DNA from 3 places in the Mesorhizobium sp. B2-1-1 genome. Region 3 is predicted to be linked to each of the others. Evidence: predicted binding sites of a transcription regulator. Region 3 holds the regulator's gene; each other region holds the start of a gene.
The links. The regulator LexA, encoded in region 3, represses DNA repair genes until DNA is damaged. The targets are predictions, from matches to a motif close to TGTTCNNNNTGTGTTCNG.
Positions count from the first base shown of each region.

Region 1: parE (DNA topoisomerase IV subunit B) is a predicted target of LexA. The motif match lies at 5,871-5,888, and genes of this name have one in related genera.
Region 2: FJ972_RS21825 (sel1 repeat family protein) is a predicted target of LexA. The motif match lies at 5,181-5,198, and genes of this name have one in related genera.

Region 1 is NZ_CP083954.1:3,402,867-3,412,746, reverse strand. Features, by position in the region: gene FJ972_RS16690 (type II secretion system F family protein) at 1-358, opposite strand, end outside; gene FJ972_RS16685 (CpaF family protein) at 363-1,784, opposite strand; gene FJ972_RS16680 (AAA family ATPase) at 1,781-2,995, opposite strand; gene FJ972_RS16675 (hypothetical protein) at 3,020-3,289, opposite strand; gene FJ972_RS16670 (type II and III secretion system protein family protein) at 3,294-4,733, opposite strand; gene cpaB (Flp pilus assembly protein CpaB) at 4,796-5,722, opposite strand; gene parE (DNA topoisomerase IV subunit B) at 5,958-8,018, shown strand; gene FJ972_RS16655 (FUSC family protein) at 8,057-9,880, shown strand, end outside.
Region 2 is NZ_CP083954.1:4,411,839-4,421,718, reverse strand. Features, by position in the region: gene FJ972_RS21855 (electron transfer flavoprotein-ubiquinone oxidoreductase) at 1-462, shown strand, start outside; gene FJ972_RS21850 (DUF922 domain-containing protein) at 600-1,193, shown strand; gene FJ972_RS21845 (endonuclease/exonuclease/phosphatase family protein) at 1,207-2,235, opposite strand; gene FJ972_RS21840 (AMP nucleosidase) at 2,377-3,837, opposite strand; gene FJ972_RS21835 (hypothetical protein) at 3,939-4,133, opposite strand; gene FJ972_RS21830 (DUF2147 domain-containing protein) at 4,546-4,887, opposite strand; gene FJ972_RS21825 (sel1 repeat family protein) at 5,333-5,599, shown strand; gene FJ972_RS21820 (branched-chain amino acid ABC transporter substrate-binding protein) at 5,998-7,119, shown strand; gene FJ972_RS21815 (acetyl/propionyl/methylcrotonyl-CoA carboxylase subunit alpha) at 7,273-9,234, opposite strand; gene FJ972_RS21810 (O-acetyl-ADP-ribose deacetylase) at 9,216-9,779, opposite strand; gene FJ972_RS21805 (carboxyl transferase domain-containing protein) at 9,781-9,880, opposite strand, start outside.
Region 3 is NZ_CP083954.1:3,623,187-3,633,066, reverse strand. Features, by position in the region: gene kynU (kynureninase) at 1-1,046, opposite strand, end outside; gene FJ972_RS17735 (TetR/AcrR family transcriptional regulator) at 1,043-1,720, opposite strand; gene lexA (transcriptional repressor LexA) at 2,173-2,916, shown strand; gene FJ972_RS17725 (ComEC/Rec2 family competence protein) at 2,910-5,360, opposite strand; gene gltX (glutamate--tRNA ligase) at 5,464-6,888, shown strand; gene gltA (citrate synthase) at 7,071-8,399, shown strand; gene lpxB (lipid-A-disaccharide synthase) at 8,500-9,678, opposite strand; gene FJ972_RS17705 (LpxI family protein) at 9,671-9,880, opposite strand, start outside.

The DNA.
Region 1 (9,880 bases), 220 kb from region 3:
CGCCCATCAGCAGCGGCAAGCCATACCAGATGGCGGCAAGGGCCGCAGCCAGCGCCATCCCCGAAGTGATTATCAGGAACTTCGACAGCGGCATGATCATGCCCGACTGGGCGCGCAGGGCGCGAAAACGGTCAGGCGAGAACAGCGACGTGCCCGCATCGAGACCGCGCTCCTTACGCAATTGGATCAGCACCTGTTCCTGACTGATCCTGTTTTCCTGCAGCTTCATGCGCCGGTTGATGGCGGTGCGCCTGTCGCTGCGGCCGGCGTAGAGCAGGTAAACGGCCTCGGCGATCATGATGCCGGTCAATGCAGCCCCGGCATAGACGACATAGATCGCGCTGAATCCGTCCAACACCTGGTTACTCCTGCGGCCGGCCGGGTTCGAAATAGCGCCCGGGAAACTCGATGCCCATGGCGCGCAGGTCCTCCAGGAAGCGCGGCCGGATCCCGGTCGCTTCGAAATGGCCGAGGATCGTGCCGTCGGCGTCCATGCCGGTGCGCACGAAGCGGAAGATCTCCTGCATCTGGATGACGTCGCCTTCCATGCCCGTCACCTCGGCGACGCTCGTCACCTTGCGCTTGCCGTCGGAGAGCCGGGTCAACTGGACGATGATGTCGATGGCGCTGGCGATCTGGCTGCGGATCGACTGCACCGTCATCGGCATGCCGGTCATGCCCAGCATCTGCTCGAGCCGCGAAATGGCATCGCGCGGCGTATTGGCGTGAATGGTGGCCATCGACCCTTCATGGCCGGTGTTCATGGCCTGCAGCATGTCGAAGGCCTCCTCGCCGCGGCACTCGCCGAGGATGACGCGATCAGGCCGCATGCGCAGCGCGTTCTTGACGAGGTCGCGCTGCTTGAGCTCGCCATGGCCTTCGATGTTGGCCGGCCGGGTTTCCATGCGCGCGACATGCGGCTGCTGCAACTGAAGCTCCGCCGCGTCCTCGATGGTGATCAGCCGCTCGTCCTCGGGAATGAAGGCCGACAGCGCGTTGAGCATGGTCGTCTTGCCGGTACCGGTGCCGCCCGAAATGATCGTCGTCTTGCGGGCATGTACTGCCGCAGCAAGCACTTCGGCCATGTTCTGGGTGATGGCGCCGAATTCGACCAGCCGGTGCAGGCCGAGCTTGTTCTTGGAAAATTTGCGGATCGACACCAGCGGCCCGTCGACCGCGACCGGGCGGATGGCGGCGTTGAAACGCGAGCCGTCCAGCATGCGGGCGTCGACCATCGGCTGCGATTCATCGACGCGGCGGCCGACCGCGGCAACGATTTTGTTTATGATTCTAAGCAGATGCGCCTCATCCTTGAACGGGATGTGGACCTGCTGCAGCTTGCCCTTCTTTTCGACGAAGCAGTTCTGATGGCCGTTGATCAGGATATCGTTGATATCGGGGTCCTTGAGCAGCGGCTCGAGCGGGCCGAGCCCGACCATCTCGTCGACGATGTCGTCGACCAGGGCATCGAGTTCGACGGTGTTGATCGCCATCCGCTCTTCGCGCGTCTTTTCCGACACGAAATCATGCACCTGCCGGCGCATCTCGTCCCTGGGCAGCCGCTCCAGCGCGACAAGATTGATCTCCTCGAGCAGCAACCGGTGGATGCGCACGCGCGCATCGAGCACCTTGTTGGCACTCTTGCCCGGCACGGCTTCGGCTTTCGCCGGCAAGACCTTCCGGCTCGTCGGGATGACGACCGCGTGGTGCGCAACCGCCGTCGGCTCGGCGGAGCGCTGGGGACGCGCATCGCGGTTCTGCAAGGTGGAAAAGCGGCTGCTCATCCGGCCTTCCTCTTCAAAAGGCTCTTGCCGAAGCCGAACAGCGATTTCGATTTGCCCGGCGCCGCCGCCACTTCCTCCGGAAGGATGATCCTCTTGAGGTCGTTGACGACGTTGGCATTGGCATCGATCTCGTGCAGCGGCACGCCGCGATCGACGGCCTCGCGCACCAGCCGGTAATTGTTGGCGATGCCGCCGACGAAATGCTCGCCGAGGATTTCCTGGACGTCCGCCTGCTTGATGCCGCTGTCAAACATCTTCTGCTCGAAACGGTTGACGATGACGTTCGGCTTCACTTCCTTGCCGGCGGTCTCGTAGACCGCCTGGATCAGGCGTTGCGTGTGGCGCAGGCACGGTACCGTCATTTCGGCGACGATGTAGAGCTTGTTGGAGCCGAGCAGCACCGTCTCCGTCCACGGAAACCAGGTGCGCGGCATGTCGATGACGACATTGTCGAAATAGGCCGAGACGAGGTCCAGCATCCGCACCACGACATCGGTCTTGAACGAGCGCATCTCCGCCGGCTGCGTCGGTGCGGCCAGAACACAAAGTCCGCTGGCATGCTTCGACAGCATCACGTCGAGCAATTGCCTGTCGAGACGCTCCGGCTGGTTCTCGATTTCGGTGATGTCGAAACGTGGCTCCAGGTCGAGATATTCGGCGCAGGCGCCCTGCTGGAAATTGAGGTCCACCACGCAGGTCGAGGCGCCGCGCGTCACTGAATGATGCAGTTGGAACGCGGTCTGCAAAGCCAGCGTCGTGGTGCCGACGCCGCCTGCCGCGGGCATGAAGGTATAGATCTGCGACTCGGTGTTTTCCTCGCGCCCCGGCCCTTGCAGCGCACGCACCACCGAACGCACGAGATCGGCCGTGGTGATCGGCTTGACCAGGAAATCCGCGACCTTGAGCTGCACGAGGATGCGCGCGGCGGCGGCGTTGAACTCCTGGGTGACGACCACGACCGGCGCCTTGCCTTCCAGCCGGCGCATGACGCGTTGCAGCGCATCGATCTCCTCAAGCTTCGCTGCGTCCATATCGACGATGATCGCCCCGAGATCGGCCTCCTGGACCTCGCCGCGAAGTTCGGTGATATTCTTGTCCACCGTCGAGAGCTGGATGATCTCCGAGGCGGCAAACGCCGTCCGGGTGTCCTGCGCGAAGGTTCTGTCCGTCGATATGAGCAGGATTTTCCTGATCTTGATGCCGTTTGCCATTACTTGTCAGCCTGTGATCTCGGATCAATTGTCGGCGCTGGCTTGCGATGCCTTGGCGCTGGCCGCCTGCTCGGCGGTGGCGGGTTCCGTGCTGCCGCGCTGGGCAGGCACGAGAAGCCTGGTGTTCTGGACGCCGTATTTCCAGGGATCGACCATCTGCATGACGGTGTTGGCGGCCTGGGCCTCCCCGGCGCCGCTGGTCACGCCTTCGCTGCGCACATAGTCGTCACTCGTGCATCCGGCGGTGAAGCCGGCAAGCAGCAAGGCGACGCTCGAGCTCAAGGCCAGACGCATGGCTTCAGTCCTTCGGCAGGTCGAGGAAATGCCCGACTTTGGTGGCGGGAGCGGCACGCGCGGCGCTGCCGTCAGCCAGCGCCAGCGCGCGATTGGTATCCGACGCCCTCACCTCCTCGGTGTTGTTGAGAAAATAGTCGACATTGCTGGCAGGCTGCGTGCCATCGGTCGGCTCGGCCATTTTCTTCGATGGATCCACCGGCTTGACCAGGTAAGGCGTGACGATGATCACCAGGTCCGTCTCGCGCCGCTGGTAGGATTTCGACGAGAACAGGGCCCCGAGCACAGGCATCTTGCCGAGGCCCGGTATGCGCGAGGTGGTGATGTCGTTCTGCGACTGCAGCAGCCCCGCGATCATGAAGCTCTGGCCGTTCTTCAGGTCGACCGACGTCCTGGCGCGGCGCACGATGAAGCCGGGCACCGAGATGCTGCCGATATTGTAGGAAGCCGACGCGTCGATCGAGGAGACTTCCGGCGCGATATCGAGGCTGACCAGCCCGTCCTTCAGAACGGTGGGCGTGAAATCCAGGCTGACGCCGTACTTCTTGTAGCTGACGGAAATCTTGCCGTTGTCTTCGGAAACCGGGATCGGAAACTCGCCGCCGGCCAGGAAGCTCGCCGTCTCGCCGGACCGGGCGATCAGGTTCGGCTCGGCCAGCCGACGAGCCAGGCCGCGCTCTTCCAGTGCCTTGATGGCGATGTCGATGGAAACGCCGTTCGACAGCAGCTTGCCGATGATCTCGCCGGTCCCCGCCGGCTCAATGGTGCCGGGAGCAATCGTAACGTCGCGTCCGCCCATGCCATAAGCGAAATTGGCACTGTATTTGGCGCCGAGATCCTGCCCCGCCTGGCGGTTGATCTCGACGAAGCGAACATTGAGCTGGACCTGCTGTGAGGACGAGATGTTGACCGAATTGATCACCTCCTCATTGCCGGAGAAGCGGGTAGCGATCTTGTTTGCCTTTTCGGCGGCGACCGCGTCATCCGCCTCGCCCGACAGCACGACACGCCCATTGGCGGAGCCGACCTTGATCTTGGCGTCCGGCACGCTGGCGCGGATGGTGTCGGCCAACTGGTCGGTATCGAGCGTCACTTCGATGTCTACGGTGCCGACGAGCTGCTTGTTCTCGTCGAACAGCGCAATGCCAGTGGTGCCGAGATTGTTGCCCAGCACATAGAAGGATTTGTCGGTCAACGGGTTGACGTTGGCGATCTCCGGATCGCCGATGACGATCTGGTAGAAAGCCGCGCTCGTCATGATCGTCTTTGGCTTGCCCTTGGCGACCTTGATCGAGGCGTTCTTGGTCGCCGAGACATAGACGATGTCGTTGTCCGCCCTGGCCGGGCCGGCGAAGATGCCGGCCGCCGCCATCGTCACCGCCATCGCCATCGCCTGCGCGACGTGCAACCGGCCTGTCGTTCGATATTGAAGTTGCCTGAACATTGTTCCCGTCCCGTCCGGTCCCCACCGGTCCTGCTCTGGTTCCACTCAGGAACCTGATATTCCTATTTCTGGTCCCGCGCAGGAACCTGATATTCCTCGGCCGTCGTTCCACGCGTCACGATGACCGTCTTGAATTTCGGCTTCTCAGGCTCCTTTGCCATGGCGTCGAACAGCGAGCCGGCCGCGGCCTGCGCCTTGCCCGCCACCGATCCGCCAAAGGAGGAGATGGTGGTGACACCGTCCTTGCCCTCGCCGCCCTCGCTGGCGGAGCGAAGCGACAGCGACAGCGTGCCGACAGTGCGGGCCAGCGCCACTTTCTGCGCGCCTTCGGTGGTCACCTCGATGGTTATGGAATTGGCCACCTGCGGCGTCGTTTGGCGCTCGTCGGCGCCCTGCCCGACGCTCAGCACCTTCGCGTCGGCAACGACGATCTCTGAGGTGATGGTCGAACCGGCGGCGCCTTGCGCATTCTTGGCCACTTCCTGGATTTCGCCGGCATCGCGCGTCAGCACGACATCGACCCGGTCGCCCGGCGTGACGAAGCCGCCGACGCCCGCGATCTCGTCGGTGCGGATGGTGACGGCCCGCATGCCGGGCGTCAGCATGTTGGAGAGCGTGGCGCGGCCATTCGGGCCGGACAGCTTTGTAAGCAGCACCGGTTCGTTGACCTCGATCGGCGACAGCACCACGCGGTTGCCGTCCCCGAGCAGTCCATCGATGGTGGCGAAGGCGCCCTGCGGCAGCGAATCCTGCGGCCACGGAATTTCGCTGAGTTTCGCGCGGTCGAGATCCATGCCGTACCGCAACGGTGCATTCGCCACCACGATGGTCTTGAATTCGACCGTCGGCGCGGCGGGCGCCGCGATCGACGCGGTTTTCTCCTCGGCGTCGGCCCTGGCCTGGCGCTTGACCCAGAAATCCGCGGCAAAGATCGAGATCGCGCCGAAAACGGCGGCGATGCCGATCATCGTTATGGCCTTGCCCCTCACGCCCAAACCCCTGATGCCCGTAGTTTCTTGTTATGTTGGCTCACGCTAGGCGGCATTGTTAAAGAATCAGGAATCTTCTCGCTGGCTATCCGCCTGATTTCCGCCGGCTTGGTTATCGAATGGTTTTAGGATAAGAGGGGGTTAATCCCCGAACGTAACAGGAACCTCCGTCGCTTGGCGCTGAAAAGCGTGGCAGTATCGGCGGGTGATTCGCAGCTTGGGCTCTATGGCAGGCATGGACGACAACAACGATCTTTTCGGCAATCTGGAGAAGCAGCCGCAACCGGTTCGCACACCGGCGCGTCCGGCCGATCCGCTGGTGCAGGCGGCAGCCAAGCGTCCGGCGGCGGCGTCTCGTGACGGCTCAGAGGGCTACAGCGCCGCCGATATCGAGGTACTCGAAGGCCTGGAGCCGGTGCGGCGCCGTCCGGGCATGTATATTGGCGGCACCGACGACAAGGCCATGCACCATCTGTTCGCCGAGGTCATCGACAACTCGATGGACGAGGCGGTTGCCGGCCATGCCACATTCATCGATGTCGAGCTTTCGGCTGACGGCTTTCTCACCGTCACCGACAATGGCCGCGGCATTCCCGTCGATCCGCATCCGAAGTTCAAGAAGCCGGCGCTCGAAGTGATCATGACGACGCTGCATTCGGGCGGTAAGTTCGATAGCAAGGTCTATGAAACCTCGGGCGGCCTGCACGGCGTCGGCGTCTCCGTGGTCAATGCGCTGTCGGATCATCTCGAAGTCGAAGTCGCGCGCGGACGGCAACTTTACCGGCAGCGCTTCTCGCGCGGCATTCCGGTCAGCGGCCTCGAGCATCTTGGCGAAGTTCACAACCGGCGCGGCACCAGGACCCGTTTCCACCCCGACGAGCAGATCTTCGGCAAGGGCGCCGCGTTCGAACCGGCGCGGCTCTACCGCATGACGCGCTCGAAAGCCTATCTGTTCGGCGGCGTCGAAATCCGCTGGACCTGCGATCCCTCCCTGATCAAGGAAAAGGACACCACTCCGGCCAAGGCCGAATTCCATTTTCCCGGCGGCCTCAAGGACTATCTGAAAGCGTCGCTTGGCGACGAATTCCAGGTGACGCGCGAAATCTTCGCCGGCAAGAGCGACAGGCAAGGCGGCCATGGCTCGCTGGAATGGGCAGTGACCTGGTTCGGCGGCGACGGCTTCATCAACTCCTACTGCAACACCATCCCGACCGGCGAAGGTGGCACCCACGAGGCCGGCTTCCGCAACGTCTTGACGCGCGGCCTGCGCGCCTATGCCGACCTCGTCGGCAACAAGCGCGCCTCGATCGTCACGTCGGAGGATGTCATGATCTCGGCGGCGGGCATGCTGTCGGTGTTCATCCGCGAGCCTGAATTCGTCGGCCAGACCAAGGACAGGCTGGCGACGATCGAGGCGATCCGCATAGTCGAGACGGCGATCCGCGACCCGTTCGACCATTGGCTGGCCGACAATCCGCAGGAAGCGTCGAAGCTGCTCGAATGGGTTATCGCACGCGCCGACGAGCGGGTACGACGCCGCCAGGAAAAGGAAGTGTCGCGCAAGAGTGCGGTGCGCAAGCTGCGCCTGCCGGGCAAGCTTGCCGATTGCACGCAGAATGCGGCCGCCGGCGCCGAACTCTTCATCGTCGAAGGCGATTCGGCCGGCGGCTCTGCCAAGCAGGCGCGCGACCGCGCCAGCCAGGCGGTGCTGCCGCTGCGCGGCAAGATTCTCAACGTCGCCAGCGCCGGCAACGACAAGCTGGCCGCCAACCAGCAGATTTCCGATCTGATCCAGGCGCTTGGTTGCGGCACGCGGTCGAAATACCGCGACGAGGATCTTCGCTACGACCGCGTCATCATCATGACCGACGCCGACGTCGACGGCGCTCACATCGCCTCGCTGCTGATCACCTTCTTCTACCAGGAGATGCCGAACCTGGTTCGCGGCGGACATCTCTATCTGGCGGTGCCGCCGCTCTACTCGATCCGGCAGGGCGGCAAGGTCGCTTATGCGCGTGACGACGCGCACAAGGACGAATTGCTGCGCACCGAGTTCACCGGGCGCGGCAAGGTCGAGATCGGTCGCTTCAAGGGCCTGGGCGAAATGATGGCCGCGCAGCTCAAGGAGACCACAATGGACCCGAGGAAGCGTACGCTGCTCCGGGTCGATGTGATCGATGCCGAGGCCGCCACCAAGGACGCGATCGATGCGCTGATGGGCACCAAGCCGGAGGCTCGTTTCCGGTTCATCCAGGAACGCGCCGAATTCGCGGAAACGGAAGTGCTGGATATCTGAGCGCAGGCCGGTCGATCAAGGCTTGCGGAGACGCGCGTGTGAGCTGGCAACGGCTGAAAGACTATTTCGAAGCGGCTCTTGCCGGGCTGACACAGCCGACCCGGTCGGACTGGATCTTCGCCTTGCGCACGGTCTCGGCCGGCCTGATCGCGCTTATGGCCGCCTACGCCCTCAAGCTCGATCACCCGCAATGGGCGATGATGACGGTGTTCATCGTTGCCCAGCCGGTCGCCGGCATGGTGTTGGCGAAAGGCTTTTATCGGTTGCTCGGCACGCTGGCGGGCGGTGCTGCCGCAATTGCCATCACCACTGTCTTCGGCACGAATCCCTGGGTGCTGGTGACGGTGCTTGCCCTATGGATCGGCATTTGCACCTTCGTGTCGTCGCTGCTGCGCAACCCGGAAGCTTACGGAGCGGCGCTGGCCGGCTACACCGCGATGATCATCGGCTTGCCGGCGTTTGGCCAGCCGCATCTCGTCGTCGACCTCGCGGTCGCGCGCTGTGCCGAGATCGTACTCGGCATTGTCTGCGCCGGCCTGACCAGTCGGCTGATCCTGCCCAAATTGGCCAGCGAGGCCATCATCTCGCGGCTGAAGCGCAGCATTCTCGACCTTGCCACCTATGCCGGCGGCGCCTTTTCCGGTGGCGACACGGCAATGCTTTCCGGCCTGCACCGGAAGCTGGTCGCTGACACCCAGACGCTCGCCGAGATGCGCGCCTATGCCAGGCTGGAGGCCCCGAGCTTCGCGCCGCGCGCCCATCCGGTCCGGCGCACCATCGGACAACTGCTTTCAGCCCTGTCCGCGGCCCGCGCGCTGCATTCACACGCCGCACCGAAGAACGCGGCGCTCATTCCGGTGCGCTCGGAGCTGCAAGCCCTCGTCACTGAAATGGCGGCGACGCCGGGCGCGCTCGACGACACGGCGCCCTGGCTGGCACGGCTCGACGCGATCGGCGCCAAAGCGACGCAAATGCCCGAGGCCTTGGCTGACCAGGACGACGACAGGGTCGGCACCGTCACCCGGCTCACCATCGCCGCCGATTTTGCCGAAGCGCTGAAACAGGCGCTGCGCGGCCTCGATGCCTTGCGTGCGCCCGTCGCGCGGCCTTCACGCGAACGCAGGCCCCCGGCGCTGGTGGTACATCGCGATTATCACGGGGCGAGCCGCAACGCGGTCCGCGCCGCGCTTGCAACGCTGCTGGTCGCCGCTTTCTGGCTGACGACGAGATGGTCGGAAGCCGCCGGCACGGTCATTCTGGTTGCCGTCGTGTCGAGCTTGTTTGCCGCCCGCCCCGATCCGGTGCGGGTAGCCTGGGGGTTCTTCCAGGGAACGCTGTTGGCTCTGCCCTTTGCCTTTCTCGTCGGCCAGATCGCGCTTCCCGTTTTTCCTGGTTTCGGCTGGTTCATGCTGTTCGTCGTACCGATCCTGGTGCCGGCGGCGCTCGCCATGGCCAATCCCCGCTATGTCGGCGTGGCGACGGCCTTCGCCATCAATTTTCTTGCTTTCCTCAGCCCGCACCAGGCGATGACCTACGACCCGGGCCCGTTCTTCGCCGGCTCGGCCTCGATCCTGGTCGGCATCCTTTTGGCAATCGGCGTCTTCATCATCGTGCTGCCCGCCGACCCATGGCTCGCGGCGCACCGCATCGTGCGGGCCATGCGCGAGGATCTGGCGCGGCTTTGCCTGCACGAGCGCGTGCCGAGGCGTTCGGCCTTCGAGAGCCTCGCCTATGACCGCATCAACCAATTGATGCCGCTGGTGCAGACCAGCGGCAGGAAGGGTGAAGCGGTTCTGGGCGGCAGTGTCGCCGCCGTCACCGTCGGTCTGGAGGTCCTGCGGCTGCGTGGCGCACAGCAGGCG
Region 2 (9,880 bases), 790 kb from region 3:
ATGTGGCTGAACACTTTGTTCGGCTCCTCGCCCTTCGGCACGCTGAAGCATGGCAAGGCCGACTACGCCACGCTAGAGCCCGCGGCGAAGCACAAGAAAATAGACTATCCCAAGGCCGATGGCGTGCTGACCTTCGACCGCTTGTCCTCGGTGTTCCTGTCCAACACCAACCACGAGGAAAACGAGCCGGTGCATCTGCTGGTGGCGGACATGGAGCTGCAGAAGCGTTCCGAGCATGACGTCTTTGCCGGACCTTCGACGCGCTACTGCCCGGCAGGCGTCTACGAATGGGTCGACAAGGACGGCAATGCCGCTGCCGATCCGGCGGCCAAGGACGTGCGCTTCGTCATCAACGCGCAGAACTGCGTCCACTGCAAGACCTGCGACATCAAGGATCCGAACCAGAATATCGACTGGGTGCCGCCGCAAGGTGGCGAAGGCCCGGTCTATCAGAACATGTGAGCGTGCCCGGCTAAGCCGTCACGAAAACATGCGAGCGGCGGCGGACTTGTCTGTCGCCGTCGACCGCCTGCCTCGATCAAGCCCGTTGAAGCCTTCCGCCGAGTGTGGTCTGCTCGGCTCCGACAAAGGAGGCGGACATGCGCCTGACCAGCCCGACGATGCTCGCCATGGCCTTCATGCTGCTTTGCGCATCAGCCGCGTCGGCGGGCACAAAGCTCACCGTTCACATCCGCACCTATGATGTCGCTGGAAATACCGGAGCCGCCCTTGTCGAGGCAATGGACCGGCTGGGACCCAAGCACGGCTATATGACGCGCGCCATCGCCGAAACCGGTTACGCCGTGCATTGGGATCTCGATATTGTCCGGGAGGATGGAGCCTGCCATCTGCGGCAGGCCAACGGGACGCTCAACCTGACCTACACTTTCCCGCGGCTCTCGTCGGCAAGCGCAGTCCTGCGCGAGCGTTGGGACCGTTTCATGGTCGGCGTTCGCAAGCACGAGCAGACGCATGGCGGTATCGCGAGGCGGATGATGCGGGCCACCGAGACCGCGCTTGCCGGACTGCGGCGCCCGGACAACTGGTTCTGCACCGGCACGCATCTCGAGGCGCGGCGCCGAATCAAGACCATCTATGTCGAATACGAAGCCAGGCAGAACGCTTTCGATGCGCGCGAGCATCGCGGCGGCGGGCCTGTCGAGCACCTTGTCGAAGCGTTGACCAAACCCTGAGAATGCCGAAGCATCAACCGCGCGGATTGTTTTCAAGGTCGCTCGCCGCGAGCGCGCTCTCATGCTCGTCATGGGGCAGCCTGTCGTCGGGGCGAAGCGAGAACTCCACGAGTACGGGAAGATGGTCGGAGCCGGTATCTTCCAGTCGCGTTGACGACAGAATGGTCACGCCGCCCTTGCTGAACGCCTGGTCGATCGGGAGGCCTGCATAGCGGCGCAGGAAGTCGGGCAGCTTCCGGTGAATCCAGGTCGACCCGGCCGACGGCATGACCGTCAGTCCGCCGAGAGCGGCGACGCGCCGCACCGCGGCGCTCCATGGCACCGCGTTGCAATCGCCGGCCATGATGGCGGTTTGGCCGAGCGATGAAAGCTGCTCCGAGAGTTCGCCGATCTGCCAATACTGTTCCCGCGGCCACGGCCAGCTGAGATGGATGGCGGCGACGTCGGCGCTCCTGCCGCCGAAATCGATGGTCGCAACGGCCATTGCGCCCCGGCGCTCGCAATGTGGCGCGGTGCCGGCGAGAAAGGGCCGCCGCGAGAGCAGCGCGACGCCGAATACGCCGTTGGGATAGGGACAGAGGATCCGGTATGGATAGGCGCTGGCGATGTAGCCAAGCTCCGTCGCCCACATCGTCGACACCTCGTCCAGGGTGATGACGTCGGGATTGGTCCGGCCGATCAGTGACAGCACTTTTTTCGGCGTCGGGTTGTCGTAGCGCAGATTCATCTGCAGCAGGCTGTAGACTACCTGGTCGGTGGGTTTGGCGACCGCCTGAACCGGCCACGGCCGGGGCAAGGCGGTCGAAGCGGTGGCAAGAGCGGCCACGGCAAAAACCAGGGCCGCGGCCGCTTGCAGGCGAAACGATGTCGCCAGCAGCGGCAGCGCGCAAAGCGCCATCAGCACGGCGAGGTGAATGCGGAAATGCGAAAAGGAATCGAGCGCCGGGTGCAACGCGCCTAAGAAGCCGGCCACCAGCGCGACCGAGAGCGTCATCATCACGATGAATACCAGTGAAGCCGCCATGTCTCGACTGCGTTTCATCGGATCAGATCTGCATGAGTTGCCTGCGATGGTCCCCGCCCGGTTATCGGCAAAAATGCGGCTCAATCAAGATAGCGAATTGCCGGCAAGATGGCGAATCGCCGGCAAGACGGCGAATGGCTCTGGCGGCGCGCAGATCGGCTACTGGAAGGCCGTTTCCGAAAAACTTCTGAGCTTGCGCGAATGCAGCCGCTCCATCGGCATTTCCGAAAGCTTTTCCATCGCCCTGATGCCGATGGTGAGGTGCTGCGCCACCTGCCGCTTGTAGAATTCGGTCGCCATGCCGGGCAGCTTCAGTTCGCCATGCAGCGGCTTGTCGGAGACACACAAGAGCGTGCCGTAAGGCACGCGGAAGCGGAAGCCATTGGCCGCGATCGTTGCCGATTCCATGTCAAGTGCGATCGCCCTCGACTGCGAAAGCCGCTGCACCGGTCCGCGCTGGTCGCGCAGTTCCCAGTTGCGGTTGTCAATGGTGGCTACAGTGCCGGTGCGCATGATGCGCTTGAGATCGTACCCGGACAGGCCGGTCACTTCGGCCACCGCTTCCTGCAATGCCACCTGGATTTCGGCCAGCGGCGGGATCGGCACCCAGACTGGCAGGTCGTCGTCCAGCACGTGATCCTCGCGCACATAGGCATGCGCCAGCACATAATCGCCCAGCGCCTGCGTATTACGCAGGCCCGCGCAATGGCCGAGCATCACCCAGGCATGCGGCCTCAGCACAGCGATATGATCGGTGATCGTCTTGGCGTTGGAGGGTCCGACACCGATATTGACCATGGTGATGCCGCCATGGTTCGGCTTCTTCAAGTGGTAGGCCGGCATCTGCGGCAGGCGCTGCGGCGCCACCCCTTCGCTCGGGGCGCTCTGCCCGGCTTTGGTGACCACGTTGCCCGGTTCGATGAATTCGGCATATCCGCCGCCGCCATTCTCCATCAGGTCACGGGCGCGTGCCACGAACTCGTCGATATAGAACTGATAGTTGGTGAACAGCACGAAATTCTGGAAATGCTGCGGCGTGGTCGCGGTATAGTGCGACAGGCGGTGGAGCGAATAGTCGATCCGCTGCGCGGTGAAGGGCGCCAGCGGCCTTGGTTCTCCGAACGCCACTTCGAACGTGCCGTTGGCGATCTGGTCATCTGTACCGTCGAGATCTGGCACGTCGAACAGGTCTCGGATAGGCCGCTGGATACGCTCGGCCGCGGTTCCGTCGACATGGGTGCCTTCGAGAAAGGCGAAATGCAGCGGGATCGGCGTTGTCGATTCCGAGACCGTGACCGCGACCCCGTGGTTGCGCATGATCAGACGCAATTGCTCGACCAGATAGCTTTCGAACAGGCTCGGCTGGGTGATGGTGGTGGAAAAATGCCCCGGCGTCGGCATGTGGCCATAGGCTTGGCGTGAATCGATCTGGGTGAACGAGTTCGTCGTGACGCCGATCTCCGGGTAGAAGGCGCGGTAGCGCTTGCTGCTGTCCCCGCCGGCGGCAAGCGCCGCGAAGGAGTCGCGCAGGAACTTGGTGTTGCGGTCATAAAGGGCTTGCAGCGCCGCGACCGCCTTTTCGGCGGTGTCGAAGCTTTGCCGGCCAAAAGGCTCGGGCATGACGACAGATTCGATGGCTTGGGGGTAGATTCGCTTTTCCATGGCTCAATATAGAGATTTGGATAGGCGGTTGGGAGGGGTGTCCCGATCGAAGGCGCAATTTATCCGCGCTGCAGGCTGACCAGCAGCACGAAACCGACGCCGGATTTCTTCAGTGCTGGCGCGTCGATCGTGGACCCGGCATCGGTACGCATCATCGGCACGGCCAGGACCGGTGCGGCAAGAAACGCCAGGATGAGCGCCGCCCGCGGCAGAAGCCGAACGGTTTTGAAGAGATTGGCGGCGATGCGGTTCATGGTCTTTGCTTTTCTTTCGAGGTCTTGTGGTTGGTCAGGTCTTTGGTTTCTGTCTCAGGGGCGAAGGGTGGTCGGGCAGGCGAGGCGGCAGGTTCTGGAACTGGCCTCGTCCCAGGAACGGGCCGAACGGCCCGCTTCGGCGACGAGGATGGCGAAGAACATTCCAAACAGGCTCACCAGCAGGCAGACGATGGTGAGCGAGCATTGGTCGTGTCTCCTTCAACACGCAGGAGAATGCCCGGGCACGACTGAACCGGCTCTGATGCCGGCGTTCATCTGCCGTTCAAATTGGTTGATGGGTTTTGAGGCGGCGCTGGCCATAAGGAGCATGGCCGCCGGCACAGCACGCCAGGATCATGACATGAAAACGGGGCCTGCCGGCCCCGTTTTCATGTCGCAAGGATGGGGTCGATCAGAGCTTGTGCCAGGTCTGGCTCTTGCAGATCAGCCCGCCGAGCACGCAGCCGCTCATTTTCAGCGAGGTGCCCGACAGTGTCGCCTTGCCGGAGTAGGTCTTGTCGTTTGCCGGGTCGGTTATGTTGCCGGTGTATTTGTTGTCGCCGGACGCCTTGAGCGAACCGATGGTCTTGCCGGCATATTTGCCAGACTTCAGCGTGATGGAAAATGAACCCGAGCCCCCGATGGCCGCGGTATCGCCGGCCTGCGTCTTCCAGTTTCCCTCGATCGGATCGGCCCAGGCCAGACCGGTCAGGATCAAAGTGGCCGCCAGGGCCAGGCTTGCTTTTCGAAACATCTTTCCTCCCTTGGATACCGGCAGGAGGCTACGCCTCGCCGGTCTGCCGCTTACGCAAACGTAAGCTAATCCAGCTCCCTGCAAAACAAAAGCGGTGCCGCAGCGGAAGCTTTGGCAATTCAGATGCGCCGACGGAAGCAATGTCGGCAGGGAAATGAATGCATGCATGCGCGGCGTTTGTTTCGCGTGGTTAGCAGAGTGTTGATTCCGCCCGCGAAAATTGTCGTCAAATTTGGCGCTATCCGGCTGAATCGCTGGCTTTGTATCCTTAACGAATTTCCACGTTTACCTATTGTTTTAGCTTTGTTTTCCTCAAATTAAGCACGCCATTTAACGACGGATTCAAGCCTGAGCGGCATTCTCGAAAGCATCGAAAGAGCAGCCCGGGCAGACAAACGGAGGCAGCTCTCGGGAGCCAGACAGGGCCGGAAGAGAGGATTGAAAAATGGCACGTTTTGAAATGCTTGAAGCAGGCTTCGGCGCCATGGGGGCAACTGCCCAGGCCGACATTCTTTTCGAACTGGGGATGATGTATGCGACGGGCCGCGATTGCGAGACCGATGTCGTCGCCGCCCACAAATGGTTCAACATCGCCGCGATCAAGGGTTCGGCCCGCGCTGCGGAATTGCGTTCGGAACTGTCGGCTGCGATGTCGAAGGTCGAGATCGCCAAGGCGCTGCGCGAAGCCCGCGAATGGATGACGATGCACTGAATTTAGAGATAAGGCAGGGCGGCCTTCTGGTCCGCCAGGCAAGGACAAGGCCGCGGTAAGACGGCCACGTGACAAAACCAAGAACGCGGCACGCCCGACAGGGCCAGCGGCGCGGCGGCCATGATCCGGTTTCGGAAAGATCAGGGCCAGCAGGAAGACAGGGAAGGCGAGTTGGGTTCGAGTGCGGGGGCGCTTGAGAAACAGCTCGACAGGCAAAGCCGCGACCGGCCGGAACAAGGCCGGCGCGGCTTTTGCCTTTTTGCTCCAGAGATGCTCCGCAGGCCTAATCGAGCGCCGCCAATGCGCCTAGACAGGCCACACGAAGGATGAAATTGTCCGGCCTCTCTGGAAGAAGCGTGGCCGGGGCGGCCGCGCGTGAGTGGAGGAGTCATACCGCAATGAAAAAATTAAGTATTTTGAACGCGGCCATTTTCGGCCTGATGATGAGCGCGCCGGTCGCCTATGCCGACGACATCACCTTTTCGGTGGTCGGTCCGATGACCGGACAGCTCGCCACCATTGGCGATCAGTTCAAGCAGGGCGCGCAGGCTGCCGCCGACGCGATCAATGCTGCCGGCGGTGTCGACGGTCGCCAGATCAAGCTCGATATCGAGGATGACCAGTGCGACCCGAAGCAGGCGGTTTCGGTCGCCAACCGTATCGTCGCCAATGGCGTCAAGTTCATCGACGGCCACGCTTGCTCGGGTTCGAGCATTCCGGCTTCCGCCGTCTATGCCGAAGCCGGTGCCCTGATGATGAGCCCGGCCTCCTCGAACCCGGTGCTGACCGACGCCGCAGCGAAGGCCGGCTGGCCGACGATCATGCGCCTCTATACGCGTGACGATGCGCAGGGTGCCTTCATCGGCCCCTGGATCGCGAAGAAGTATGCCGGCAAGAACGTCGTCATCCTGCATGACAAGAGTGCCTACGGTCAGGGCGTTGCCGATGCGGTCAAGGCCACGATGAATGCCGGCGGCCTGAAGGAAGTGGACTATGAAGGCATCAATGCCGGCGAAAAGGACTATTCGGCGCTCGTCACCAAGCTCAAGGACCTCAAGGCCGACGTTGTCTATTTCGGCGGTTACCACCCGGAGGCTGGCCTGATCCTGCGCCAGTCGGCGGAACAGGGCATCAAGTTCCAGCTGATCATGCCGGATTCGATAGCCTCGCCGGAATTCTGGCAGGTTGCCGGCCCGGCCGGCGAAGGGACCATGTTCGTCTTCCCGTCGGATCCTCAGGCAAAGCCGGAAGCCAAGGCAGCCGTCGAGAAGATCAAAGCCGGCGGTTTCGTGCCGGAAGGCTTCACGCTATTCTCCTACGCCACGATCCAGGCCTTTGCGGAAGGCATCAAGCGTGCCGGCAGCGATGATCCGGCCAAGGTCGCCGAGGCGCTGAAGAACGGGCAGCCAATCAGCACGGTTGTCGGCAATGTCACCTTCGACGAGAAGGGCGACCTCAAGAACGCCAGCTACGACATCAACCAGTGGCACGACGGCAAGTATGCGCCGATCCAGCCGTAATCGCTGCCTATATCGATGAAATGGCCGGGCTCGTCCCGGCCATTTCATTTCTGCCTGTGTGTCTTGCCATGGACATATAACGGCGGTCGACATTCTACGGCGCCTCTCTCTGTCCGGCAGGACAGGGACGCTTGGCGTCCGGCAGCGAGGCTGTCAGCCTTGCATATCCTCGAACCGCACCAGCACAGTGCCGTCGGTAACCTGCGCGCCCTCGGTGGCGATCTCGGCGATCACGCCATCATGGGGCGCGGCGATGGTGTGCTCCATCTTCATCGCCTCGAGAATAAGCAGCGGTTGCCCCTTCATCACCGTATCGCCCTTTGTCGCCCGCACAAGCTTGACCAGTCCCGGCATCGGCGCGCGCAAACTGCCTGACGCCGCCGCCGCATCATCGCCTCTGGCCAACGGGTCCGGCACCGCGAACGTATAGCCGGCCGCGCCTTCGAATATCGTGATGTGGCCTGGCCAGCGGGCGAGGCGAGGAACGGCGCGAAGGTCATGCGAATTGGCGCTGTCATAGGGTGCATGGAGCGTCACCTGGGAACGCCGGTCTGGTCGTACCGAAACCCTTGCCAGAATATCGTCCTCGCCAAACTTCAGCCGGATCTGTCGTGCCATGCCATGGAAATGCGTGTAGCCGGCAAGCGACGACCATGGATCGTCCGATGCCGGCAGCGCGCCCGCCCCGGAGGCCGCTATGGCCGCGGCCGCGACCGTTTCGCCGCTCGGCGGCGCAATCTCGGTCAGCGCCTGCTGGTGGCGGCCTATCAGGCCGGTATCGACGTCGCCCGCCGAAAAGTCCGGATCGGTCACCAGCGCGGCGAGGAAGGCGGTATTGACGATCGAACCGGCGACTTCGGTTCGCGCAAGCGCCGCGCCGAGTGCCTCCAGCGCAGCCGGCCTGTCCCCGCCATGCACCACCAGCTTGGCGATCATCGGATCATAATAGGGAGAAATGGCGTCGCCGGCCCGCACCCCGGTTTCGACACGCATGGCGGCCCCTTGGGGAACCATGTCGGGAAATTTCAGATGATGCAGCGTGCCGGTCGCAGGCAGAAACTCCCTTGCGGCATCCTCGGCATAGAGGCGCGCCTCGAAGGCGTGGCCGGCTAGCTTTATCTCGCCTTGCGTTTTCGGCAGCTTCTCGCCGGATGCGACCCGCAACTGCCATTCTACCAGATCAGTGCCGGTGACCATCTCGGTGACCGGGTGCTCGACCTGCAACCTCGTGTTCATCTCCATGAACCAGAAGCGGTCAGGCGTCAGGCCTTGCGAGGCATCGACGATGAATTCGATGGTGCCGGCACCGCAGTAGCTGATCGCCTTGGCGGCCTTCACCGCCGCCTCGGTCATCGCCTTGCGTAACGCCTCGGTCATGCCGGGGGCGGGGGCTTCCTCGATAACCTTCTGATGGCGTCGCTGCGCCGAGCAGTCGCGTTCGAACAGATGGACGGCATTGCCGAAATTGTCGCCGAAAACCTGCACCTCGATGTGGCGCGGTTTGTCGATATATTTTTCCACCAGTACACGGTCGTCGCCAAAAGCGGATTTCGCCTCGCGTCGTGCGCTGGACAGCGCTTCGGAGAACTCATCGGGGTGCTCGACCCGGCGCATTCCCTTGCCGCCGCCGCCGGCCCGCGCCTTGATCAGCACGGGGTAGCCGATTTCGCGTGCCTTGGAGGCCAGGATCACGATCTCCTGCGCCTCGCCATGGTAGCCCGGCACGACGGGCACGCCGGCCTTTTCCATCAGCCGTTTGGCGGCATCCTTCAGCCCCATGGCGCGGATAGAGGCCGCCGACGGGCCGATGAAGGTGAGCCCCGCGGCCGCCACCTGGTCGACGAAATCAGGATTTTCCGACAGGAAGCCATAGCCGGGATGAACGGCTTGCGAGCCTGTCGCCAAGGCGGCCGCGACGATCTTGTCGCCGCGCAGATAGCTGTCGCTGACAGGCGAAGCACCGATATGTACCGCCTCGTCGGCCATCTCGACATGCAGGGATTTCGCATCGGCATCGGAATAGACGGCAACCGTGCGCACCCCCATCCTGCGCGCCGTGCGGATCACCCGGCATGCGATCTCGCCTCGGTTGGCGATCAGGATCTTTGTGAACATGAAACCTCCGTAGACTGCGTTCGCCTCGAGGAAGCAACGGCCTCACGGTATAGTTCGGCCATTTGTTCGTCGAAGCAGCAGAAGATGACGGTCTGCGGCGTCGTATTTCGGCTCAAGAAGCTATTTACGGCGCCGACTGCAATTGCTGCCGCCTCATCCCTCGGATAGCGGTAGATGCCCGTCGAGATCGCCGGAAAGGCGACCGAGCGGCATTCCTTCTCGGCGGCGATTTCGAGCGAACGCCGATAGCAGGAGGCGAGCAACTCCGCCTCGCCCTTGCCGCCGCCCTGCCAGATCGGACCGACCGTATGGATGACGTAGCGGGCCGGCAGCCGATAGCCCCTGGTCAGCTTCGCATCCCCGGTCTTGCAGCCGTTGAGCGTGCGGCATTCGGCGAGGAGGTCCGGCCCCGCCGCCCGGTGAATGGCGCCGTCGACCCCGCCGCCGCCGAGCAGCGAGGAATTGGCCGCGTTGACGATGACGTCGACATCCAGCTTGGTGATGTCGCCGAAGTGAATGCGGATCCTGCCTTGCACCTCGCCCATCTCACATCCTGAACACGCCGAAGCGCGTTTCCTCGCTCTCCGCGTTGAGCGCCGCCGAGAGGCTGAGCGCCAGGACCTCGCGCGTCCTGGCCGGATCGATG
Region 3 (9,880 bases):
GGGTGGAGGAACGACACCTGGCTACCGCGCTCATTGCCGTCGCGCGGGCCTTCGAGTTCGAGGCCGTAGGCGCCGCATTTTGCCTCGACGAGCTGGATGAACAGATCGGTCAATGCGATGCTCTTCCTGCGCACCTCTGCCATGTCGACGTCGTTCCAGACATCGAGGGCCCCTTTGAGCGCGCGCATCGACAGCACAGGCTGCGTGCCGCAGAGAAACCGGCGGATGCCTGTGCCGGCAGCAAAACCCTGTTCGAAGGCGAAAGGCCGCGCATGGCCCCACCAGCCGCTGAGCGGCTGGCGGACATCGCCATGGTGGCGCTCGGCCGCGTAGATGAAGGCCGGGGCACCTGGGCCTCCATTGAGATATTTGTAGGTGCAGCCGACGGCGAAATCGGCGTTCGAACGGTCGAGCTCGACCGGCAAGGCGCCGGCGGTATGGCAGAGATCCCAGACGATCAGCGCGCCGGCATCATGTGCCGTCCGCGTCAGCGCGGCCATGTCGCGCAACTGCCCGGATTTGTAGTTGACGTGGTTGACCAGGATGACCGCGACCCGCTCGTCGATCAGTTCTTCTATGGTCGGCGCATCGACACCCTCGAGCCGCAGCACCGTGCCCGGCCGCGTCGAGGCAACGCCTTCGGCCATATAGAGATCGGTCGGAAAGCTGTCCCCCTCGGCGACGATGACTGACCTGTCCGGCCGCATCCCGAGTGCCGCATGCAGCACCTTGTAGATGTTGATCGAGGTGGTATCGCAGACCACCGTCTGGCCGGCGGCGGCCCCGATCAGGCGCCCGAGTTGGTCGCCGAGTTCGACCGGCATGTCGAACCAGCCGGCGGTGTTCCAGGCGCGGATGAGATCCTGCGCCCACTCCTGCGTGGCGGCCTTCTGCAGCTCGCCGAACACGGCGGGCGAAGCGGCGCCCAGCGAATTGCCGTCGAGATAGATCACCCCCTGGGGCAAGGTGAAGCGGTCACGCATGGCACGCAGCGGATCCGCGGTGTCCATTGCCTCGATCGCTGCGAGATCGGGAATTTTGCTCATGGTCGCGATGTTCCTCGGTGAGAAGAGCGCCCTGGAAACGGGCCGGCTGTTTTGCCGCCCGGGCAAGGGCTGGCCGCATAGAGGCGCAAGAACAGGGTGAACGCCCGGTTCGATCTTTGCTCGATTTCCGCCCGAGGCAATTCCTCGAGCACCCCAACGATCCGGCGAACCTGGAGATCGCCGATCAAAAGACTGATGTAGATGTCGGCGGCTTCGGCAGGATCGTCACAGGCGATCAGGCCGGCCCGACTTGCGGTTCGAAGCAGGTCACCAACAAGCGGCATTATGGTATTGCGGCCGAATTGCGCGATCGATTGGCCAAGCGTGCCTGTATCGTTGACGTCGCCGGCCGCGGCGCGATTGAGCGCCACCGCCTTGTCGCCCGTCACGAGGGTCAGCAGGACTGGCCCGAGCAAGTTCAGGGTTTCGAGCGGATCGCGCGCCTGGTGAAGGGCGTCCTCCAGCAGCTTCCTTGCCTCTCCCGCATTGGCTTCGATCAAGGATCGAAACAGGGTCTGCTTGTTGCCGTACCAGTTGTAGAGGGTTTCGTTCGAGGCCAATGCCCGCTTGGCGATAGCAAGCAGGGAGGCGCTCTTGTAGCCGGCTTCCCGGAGCACCGCATAGGCGGCCTCCTCTATCCGTTCGCGTCGCGCGGCCTGCTTCGGCGTGGTCATTGGTGTTCCTCTTCGAAAACCGTACATTATTATACGGTTTCGTCAAGCGAACGAACGAACGCAGCCCGTCGCGACCAGTGGTGGTGTCTGGCCGTTTTCCGGCGGAAGTTGGCATTTTGGTTTCGTTTCGTTCACGAGCCGCAGGGGTTTCTAATCCGCCCAAACGCACCCCGCACCTGCCGGTCACCCAGCTTGCAGGCTTGTGCCAAGAGTGGGGACCGGTCGGGCCACAGGCCATTAACCAAAATAGTTTCAAAGGGCCCGGGAGCGCATTGACGACGGACCGCGCTGGCAGGATGCTGGCTGCGGGAGGGCATTTCGTTTCCGTCGCCTTAACAAATTCATTAAACTTTAAATGGTTGCGGAACACAACTGGAACAGATAGTGTTTGTTCTGGGTTTGTTTTCTGATTCTGGTTCCAGACCCTTCGTGCAATGCCTTTGGGGGCCGCCATGCTCACGCGCAAGCAACATGAACTCTTGATGTTCATCCATGAACGGCTGAAGGAAAGCGGCATTCCGCCGTCCTTCGACGAGATGAAGGAAGCGCTGGACCTCGCCTCCAAGTCGGGAATTCATCGGCTGATCACGGCGTTGGAGGAGCGCGGCTTCATTCGCCGCCTGCCCAACCGGGCGCGCGCGCTGGAGGTGCTGCGCCTGCCGGACTCGATCGCGCCGGGTCTTAACGCGGCAAAGAAGTTCTCCCCGAGCGTCATCCAGGGCAGCCTCGGACAGGGCAGCAGCCCTAGCCGGCAGATCAAGCCGGCGACGTCTTCGCGTCTGCCCGCTGCCGGCAATGACGACGATGCGGTTTCAGCGGTGTCGATCCCGGTCATGGGTCGCATCGCAGCGGGTGTGCCGATCGACGCCATCCAGCATCAGACGCATTCCATTTCAGTGCCGCCTGACATGATCATGGGCGGCGAACACTATGCGCTGGAGGTCAAGGGCGATTCGATGATCGAGGCCGGCATTTTCGACGGCGACACGGTCATCATCCGCAATGCCGACACCGCAAGTCCCGGCGAGATCATCGTGGCCCTGGTGGACGAGGAGGAAGCAACGCTGAAGCGCTTCCGCCGAAAGGGTGCTTCGATTGCGCTCGAGGCTGCCAATCCGGCCTATGAAACACGTATTTTCGGACCGGACAGGGTCAAGGTGCAAGGCAAGCTAGTCGGCCTGATCAGGCGCTACTGAGCGGGGTCGGCGGTGGGCTTTTCGGGTTTACGGTAAGGCGGCAGTCCCCTTGCCTCGCGTGAGAATTTCCGCTGTTCGTGCCAAGGCCGATATGGCCTGTCGACGGCAAAGCTGACCCGTGCCGGTGCCGTCGCCGATTGCTGGTCGAAGAAGACGGCGGCACTTCCCTTACGAGCGAGCTGCCGCTTGGTGATGACGAGAACCAGCGGATTGTGGCAGGGATCGTAGCCCGCGGGGTCGTTGATGACGATCAGATCCGCATAGGAGCAGGCCCTCCAGGCGTCCTTGCGATCCTCCACCTGCGCGATGATCGCCCCCGAGGGATGCCGGGCCATGCACAGGCCTGTGAAGCAATAGAAAGGCGCTCCCGCCGGAAGTTGCGCGGGATCGAAGATGTCGAACTGTCGGTCTCCGCTGTCGAACAGTTCCGGCGCAACGATGGTTTCGGACTTCAGCGCGCGTTTCCAATTATCGACGGTGAATTCGTTCGGGCGCGCCCGGTTGATCGCGAGCTCACCGCCGCCGATCGGCAGTGCCACCAGGCGGGCATCCTCCGAAATCAGCACGTCCGGCGTGCGCGTGTCCGAGACGGTCAACAGGCCGGCGAGCGCGAAGGGAAGTGCCGCCAGCCGCAGCCATGTCGTGGCCATCGTCGCGATGACCAGGGCGATCGCCACCAGAAGGACGGATTGCTGCGAAATCAACCCGACCGCGTCGACCGGCGAGCGTTGCGAGATCCATCCTGATATGGCGATCATCGCGGTCAGTCCCTTGCCCATCAGATAAAGGGATGGTCCATCGAACCCGAACGGCATCAGCAGCGCACTGGCAACCGCAAGGAACATCACGACCGAAACGATCGGCATGACGGCAAGATTGGCGAACAGGCTGAGCGGCGACACGCGCTGGAAATGCCAGATGGCGAAAAGCGCCGTGGCGCTTCCCGCGATAATCGAGGTCATCGCCAGCCCACCTGTCGCCAGCAGCAATTTTCGCGTCAGGAGGCCAGGCAAGGTCCGTTGCGGCGGCGGGGTCCGCGCTTTGTCGGCTTTGCGATCCGACCAGCCGGCATAGGCGCCGACCAGGGCCGCGGTGGCGGCGAACGACATCTGGAAGCTCGGCCCTACCACCTCGTGCGGCGACACCACGATGACGGCGATCGCCGAAATAGCCAGATTGCGCATGGTGAGTGCCGCCCGATCGCACAGAACGGCGATCAGCATCACCGCCAGCATGATGAAGCTGCGTTCGGCGGCGACAACGACGCCCGAAATGACGAGGTAGGCGGCGATCGAGAAAAGTGCCGCCGCGGCCGCGTATTTCTTGACCGGCCGGCGGGAGGAAAAATTCGGGAACAGCGCGAAGCCGCCACGCAGCAGACCCATGACCGTGCCGGCGACCAGCGCCATGTGCAGCCCGGAAATTGAGATGATGTGGTAGATGCCGGTGCGTCGCATCGCTTCATTGATCTCGTCGGGAATCCCGGCGCGCACACCCACGATCAGCGCCGCGGCGATCTCGCCCTCGGCACCGCCGATGCTGCCCCTGATATGGTCGGCAATGCTTTCGCGAGCACTCTCGATGGCGGCTGAAAGGGCGGCCCACAGCGGCCTGTCATCGGCTGAGACGATTTTGGGGTTGCCGAGAAAGAAGCCGCTGGCGCCTATGCCGGCGAAGTAGCTGTCGAAGGAAAAGTCGTAGCTGTCCGGCCGCACCGGTCCGGTCGGCGGCAACAGCCTGGCATAGCCGGTCACGAGCGAACCGGCCGTCACTTCAGCCGGCACCTTGCGTGCCGAAAGGCGAACGCGCTCCGGCGCGTAGAGTAGTTTCGGCCGCGCGGTCGATGTCACATCGATGGTCAGCCGGATGCGCCCGGTCTCCATCTGGTCGACCGAAACGACGCGGCCGGTGATTTGCGTGGAGATTTCCGAGCCCAGCATCCGCGTTCCCGCTCGCCACGTCTCGACTTTGCCGGCGAGCATGCCGAGCGCGCACAACAGCGCCGCCATGAAGCACAGATGCGTTTTCGGCCATGAGCGTGAAACGAGCGCGCACAGCGACATCAGGATCGCGACCGCGACAGGCTTGGCAAAGCCCGGCTCCGCCGCCAGCGAAAAATAGGCGATCGATCCGCATGCCAGGAACACCGGCACGAGCAGGAAGGCTATGCCCCGATCGAGTTCGAGCTCGGACGCTCTGGCCACGCCGTTGCGCAGACGAGGCCATGAAGCACGGCCGAACTCACGGCGCAGACGCACGGCCGCGCCGGCTGCGGGAATGCCGGGCGGCGTGGAAACATCCGCCGGCGGCGACTTGCCCGGCTGCTGTAGGGGCGGCAACGCCAGCGGCAATGAGGCGGGCGCGGGCATGGCAAGAAGAGCGCGTTCGCTGACGCCGGCAACGACGTCCTCGCCTTCCTCCGCGCCCCGGCCCGCTCCAGCCATCGGGTCTGCCCCTTGCGCCCTCGACACCCTATGCTACATGAACGCGCGACGCGCGAAAGTGCGTGTGATCCGCACCCCGCTCCAGACGTTTCCCGAGAGTTGTATGTCCGACAAGGTTGTCACCCGTTTTGCCCCCTCGCCCACCGGCTACCTGCACATCGGCGGCGCGCGTACGGCGCTCTTCAACTGGCTCTACGCCAAGCACACCGGCGGTACGATGCTGCTGCGCATCGAGGACACCGACCGCGAGCGCTCCACCGATGCGGCGACAGCAGCCATTCTCGAAGGACTGACTTGGCTCGGCCTCACCTGGGACGGCGACGCCGTCTCGCAGTTCGAGCGCGCGCCGCGCCATCGCGAGGTGGCCGAGGAGCTGGTGCGCATGGGCAAGGCTTACTACAGCTACGAGACCCCTGCCGAGCTTGAGGCAATGCGCGACGCGGCGCGGGCCAAGGGCCTGCCGCCGCGCTATGACGGAAGCTGGCGTGACCGCGACCCTTCGCAGGCGCCTCCTGGCGTCAAGGGCGCGATCCGCATCAAGGCGCCGACCAAAGGCGAGACGGTGGTGCATGACCGTGTCCAGGGCGACGTGCGCTTTCCCAACAAGGATCTGGACGACTTCATCATCCTGCGCTCGGACGGCAATCCGACCTACATGCATGCCGTCGTCGTTGACGACCACGACATGGGCGTCACCCACATCATCCGTGGCGACGACCACCTGACCAATGCCGCCCGCCAGACCGTGATCTACAACGCCACGGGCTGGGATGTGCCTTCAATGTCGCACATACCGCTGATCCACGGCGCCGACGGCGCCAAGCTGTCGAAGCGGCACGGCGCGCTGGGCGTGGAGGCCTACCGCGCCATGGGCTACCTGCCCGAAGCGCTGTTGAACTATCTGGCTCGGCTCGGCTGGAGCCACGGCGACGACGAGATCATGTCGATCCAGGACATGATCGCCTGGTTCGATATCGGCGATGTGAACAAGGGCGCCGCCCGCTTCGATTTCGCCAAGCTGGAGGCGCTAAACGGCGTCCACATGCGCCGCATGGGCGATGCCGAGCTGTTCGACATCTTCATCGCCACCTTGCCCTATCTCGAGGGCGGCCCGGCAATGGCCGCACGCCTCGACGACCGGAACAGGGCACAGTTGCTGGCAGCGTTGCCGGGGCTGAAGGAGCGCGCCAAGACGCTGGTCGAGCTTGTCGATGGCGCCGCCTTCCTGCTTGCCGCGCGGCCACTGCCGATCGACGAGAAGGCAGCCCTGCTGCTCAATGACGATGCGCGCAAGGTCCTGCGTGGCGCTCACGACGCCCTCGAGGCGGTTTCAGGCGACTGGACGGCGGCCTCGACTGAAGCCGCGATCCGCGACTATGCGACGGCCGGCGGCTACAAGCTCGGCGCCGTCGCCCAGCCCTTGCGCGCCGCCTTGACCGGCAAGAGCACCTCGCCCGGCGTCTTCGACGTTCTAGCCGTGCTTGGTCGCGAGGAGAGCCTGGCGCGCATCGCGGATCAAATCGATTAGGAGCAATCTGGCCCAAGAAGATTGGCATTGAAAGGCGCGTTTCGCAGTGCAACATTGAGCCTTGGCCCAATCTGGCACGCACTTCCTAAAATGCGGTCGCGAATACGCGCATTCGGTGACTTCGACGTGTCGCTTTGCAGAATTTGCCTTTGCCGGCATGAGGAAACAAGAAGGAGTTTGCAATGACCGAAGCTGCGACAAGACGGGAACTGGGCGGCAAGACCCAGGAAGCCACGGCAAAGCTGGAATTCGCCGGCAAGACGCACGAATTCAAGGTGCGAAGTGGTTCGGTCGGGCCTGACGTCATCGACATCGCCACGCTGTACAGCACCACCGGCGCCTTTACCTACGATCCCGGCTTCACTTCGACGGCAAGCTGCGAGTCCGAGATCACGTTCATCGATGGCGACGCCGGCATTCTCCTGCATCGCGGATATCCGATCGATCAGTTGGCCGAACATGGCGACTTCCTCGAAGTCTGCTATCTCCTGCTCTACGGCGAACTGCCGACCAAGGCGCAGAAGGACGATTTCGACTACCGCGTGACGCGCCACACCATGGTGCATGAGCAGATGTCGCGCTTCTTCACCGGCTTCCGCCGCGACGCGCATCCGATGGCGGTGATGTGCGGCGTGGTCGGCGCGCTGTCGGCCTTCTATCACGACTCCACCGACATCTCGGATCCTTACCAGCGCATGGTGGCGTCGATGCGGCTGATCGCCAAGATGCCGACGATCGCGGCCATGGCCTACAAATACCATATCGGCCAGCCCTTCATTTACCCGAAGAACGAACTGAATTTCGCCGCCAACTTCCTGCACATGTGCTTTGCCGTGCCGTGCGAGGAATACAAGATCAACCCGGTCCTGGCGCGCGCCATGGAGCGCATCTTCATCCTGCACGCCGACCACGAGCAGAACGCCTCGACCTCTACCGTTCGGCTCGCCGGCTCGTCTGGCGCCAATCCGTTCGCCTGCATCGCCGCCGGCATCGCCTGCCTGTGGGGCCCGGCGCATGGCGGCGCCAACGAAGCGGCGCTGAACATGCTCGGCGAGATCGGCCATGTCGATCATATTCCGGAATTCATCGCCCGCGCCAAGGACAAGGACGATCCGTTTCGGCTGATGGGCTTTGGCCACCGCGTCTACAAGAACTACGATCCGCGCGCCAAGATCATGCAGAAGACCGCGCATGAGGTGCTGGGCGAACTCGGCATCAAGGACGATCCGCTGCTCGACATCGCCATGGAACTGGAGAAGATCGCACTCACCGATCCCTATTTCATCGAGAAGAAGCTCTACCCCAATGTCGACTTCTATTCCGGCATCACGCTGAAGGCGCTGGGCTTCCCCACCACCATGTTCACCGTGCTGTTCGCCGTCGCCCGCACCGTCGGCTGGATCGCGCAGTGGAAGGAGATGATTGAGGATCCGCGCCAGAAGATCGGCCGCCCCCGCCAGCTCTACACCGGCGCGCCGGAGCGAGACTACGTGCCGATCGCGAAGCGGTAAAAAGGAAGAAGTGAATAAAAGTGAGTAGTCAGTAGTCAGTAGGGAAAGAGCGGTAATCCTACTCACTACTCACTACTCACTACTCACTACTCACTACTCACTACTCACTACTCACTCTCTTGATATACCCCATCACCACCTGCGCGGCGATGTCGCCTGACGGCTTGGCGGTTGTCATGCGCCGCGCGATCTCGGCGAACCCGTCCTTCTGCCATCTGCGCATGCCTGTGTCGGCGAACAGCGCTTCGAGCTGGCGGGCCAGATTGTTCGGCTTGACATACTCGTTGTAGAATTCCGGGATCAGCGCCCGATCCGATATCAAATTGGGCAGCAGCGCCGACCAGACCGAAACGAGATATGGCGCCACTATGCGCGCAACCGGGTCAAGCCGGTAGCAGGAGATCATCGGCACATCGGACAGCGCCAGTTCAAGCGAAACCGTGCCGGACGCGATCAGCGCCGCGTCAGCCTTGCCGAAGGCCTGCCACTTTCGCTCAGCGTCGAGGATGATCTCGGGCTTCTCGTCCCAGCGAGCGACCGCCGAGCGCACGACATCGGCGACATGCGGCACGGTCGGCAACATCAGCCGCAGGCGATGCCCGCGTGCCCGCAGCATCGAAACGGTCTCCCCAAACGGCTCGAGCAGCCGCCGCACTTCGCTGCGCCGCGAGCCGGGCAGGACGAGCAGCGTCTTCAGGCGATCCGGCGAAAGATCCCGCGGTTGGGCCTGCGTCCTGGCTGCCGAGAGCACGCCCGCGTCATGGGTGAGGCGATGTCCGACATAGGTCCCTGGCGGTCCGCCGAGCCTGCCTAGCTCCTTCACCTCGAACGGCAGGATGCAGAGGATGTGGTCGACATAGGGCTTCATCGCCACCGCCCTGCCCGGCCGCCATGCCCAGACGCTGGGACAGACATAGTGGATGATCGGGATGGTGGGGTTGGCCGCGCGCACTTTCCTGGCCACGCGCAGGGAAAAATCGGGACTGTCGATGGTTATGAGGCAGTCGGGCTTCGCATCCGCGACCGTCCTGGCCAGCTGACTGATCCGCCGCATCAGCCGCGGCAGGTCACTCAGGATGGCGCTGAAGCCCATGAGCGCGATCTCGCCGGCGTCGAACGGCGAGACCAGCCCGAGCGCCTGCAGATGGCGGCCGCCGAGACCGACGAGCTGCACCTCGCGCCCCGTCGACTGCTTAATCGAACGCACGATGTCGGCGCCAAGCAGGTCGCCGGATTCCTCGCCGGCCACGATTGCGATCTTCAGCGCCTTGTCAGCCATGCGCCGGCTCCGCCGCTGGCAGGCCGACGATGAACAGACCGAGCGCATTCGCCCGCGACAGCGTCGCCGGCCCCTCCAGGATGAGAGAGCGCCCCGCTTCGACGGCAATGCCGGCAAGCCCCGCCGCATGGGCTGCTTCCACCGTCTGCGGCCCGATCGACGGCAGGTCGGCCCGCAGCTCCTGGCCGGGTTTGGCGCATTT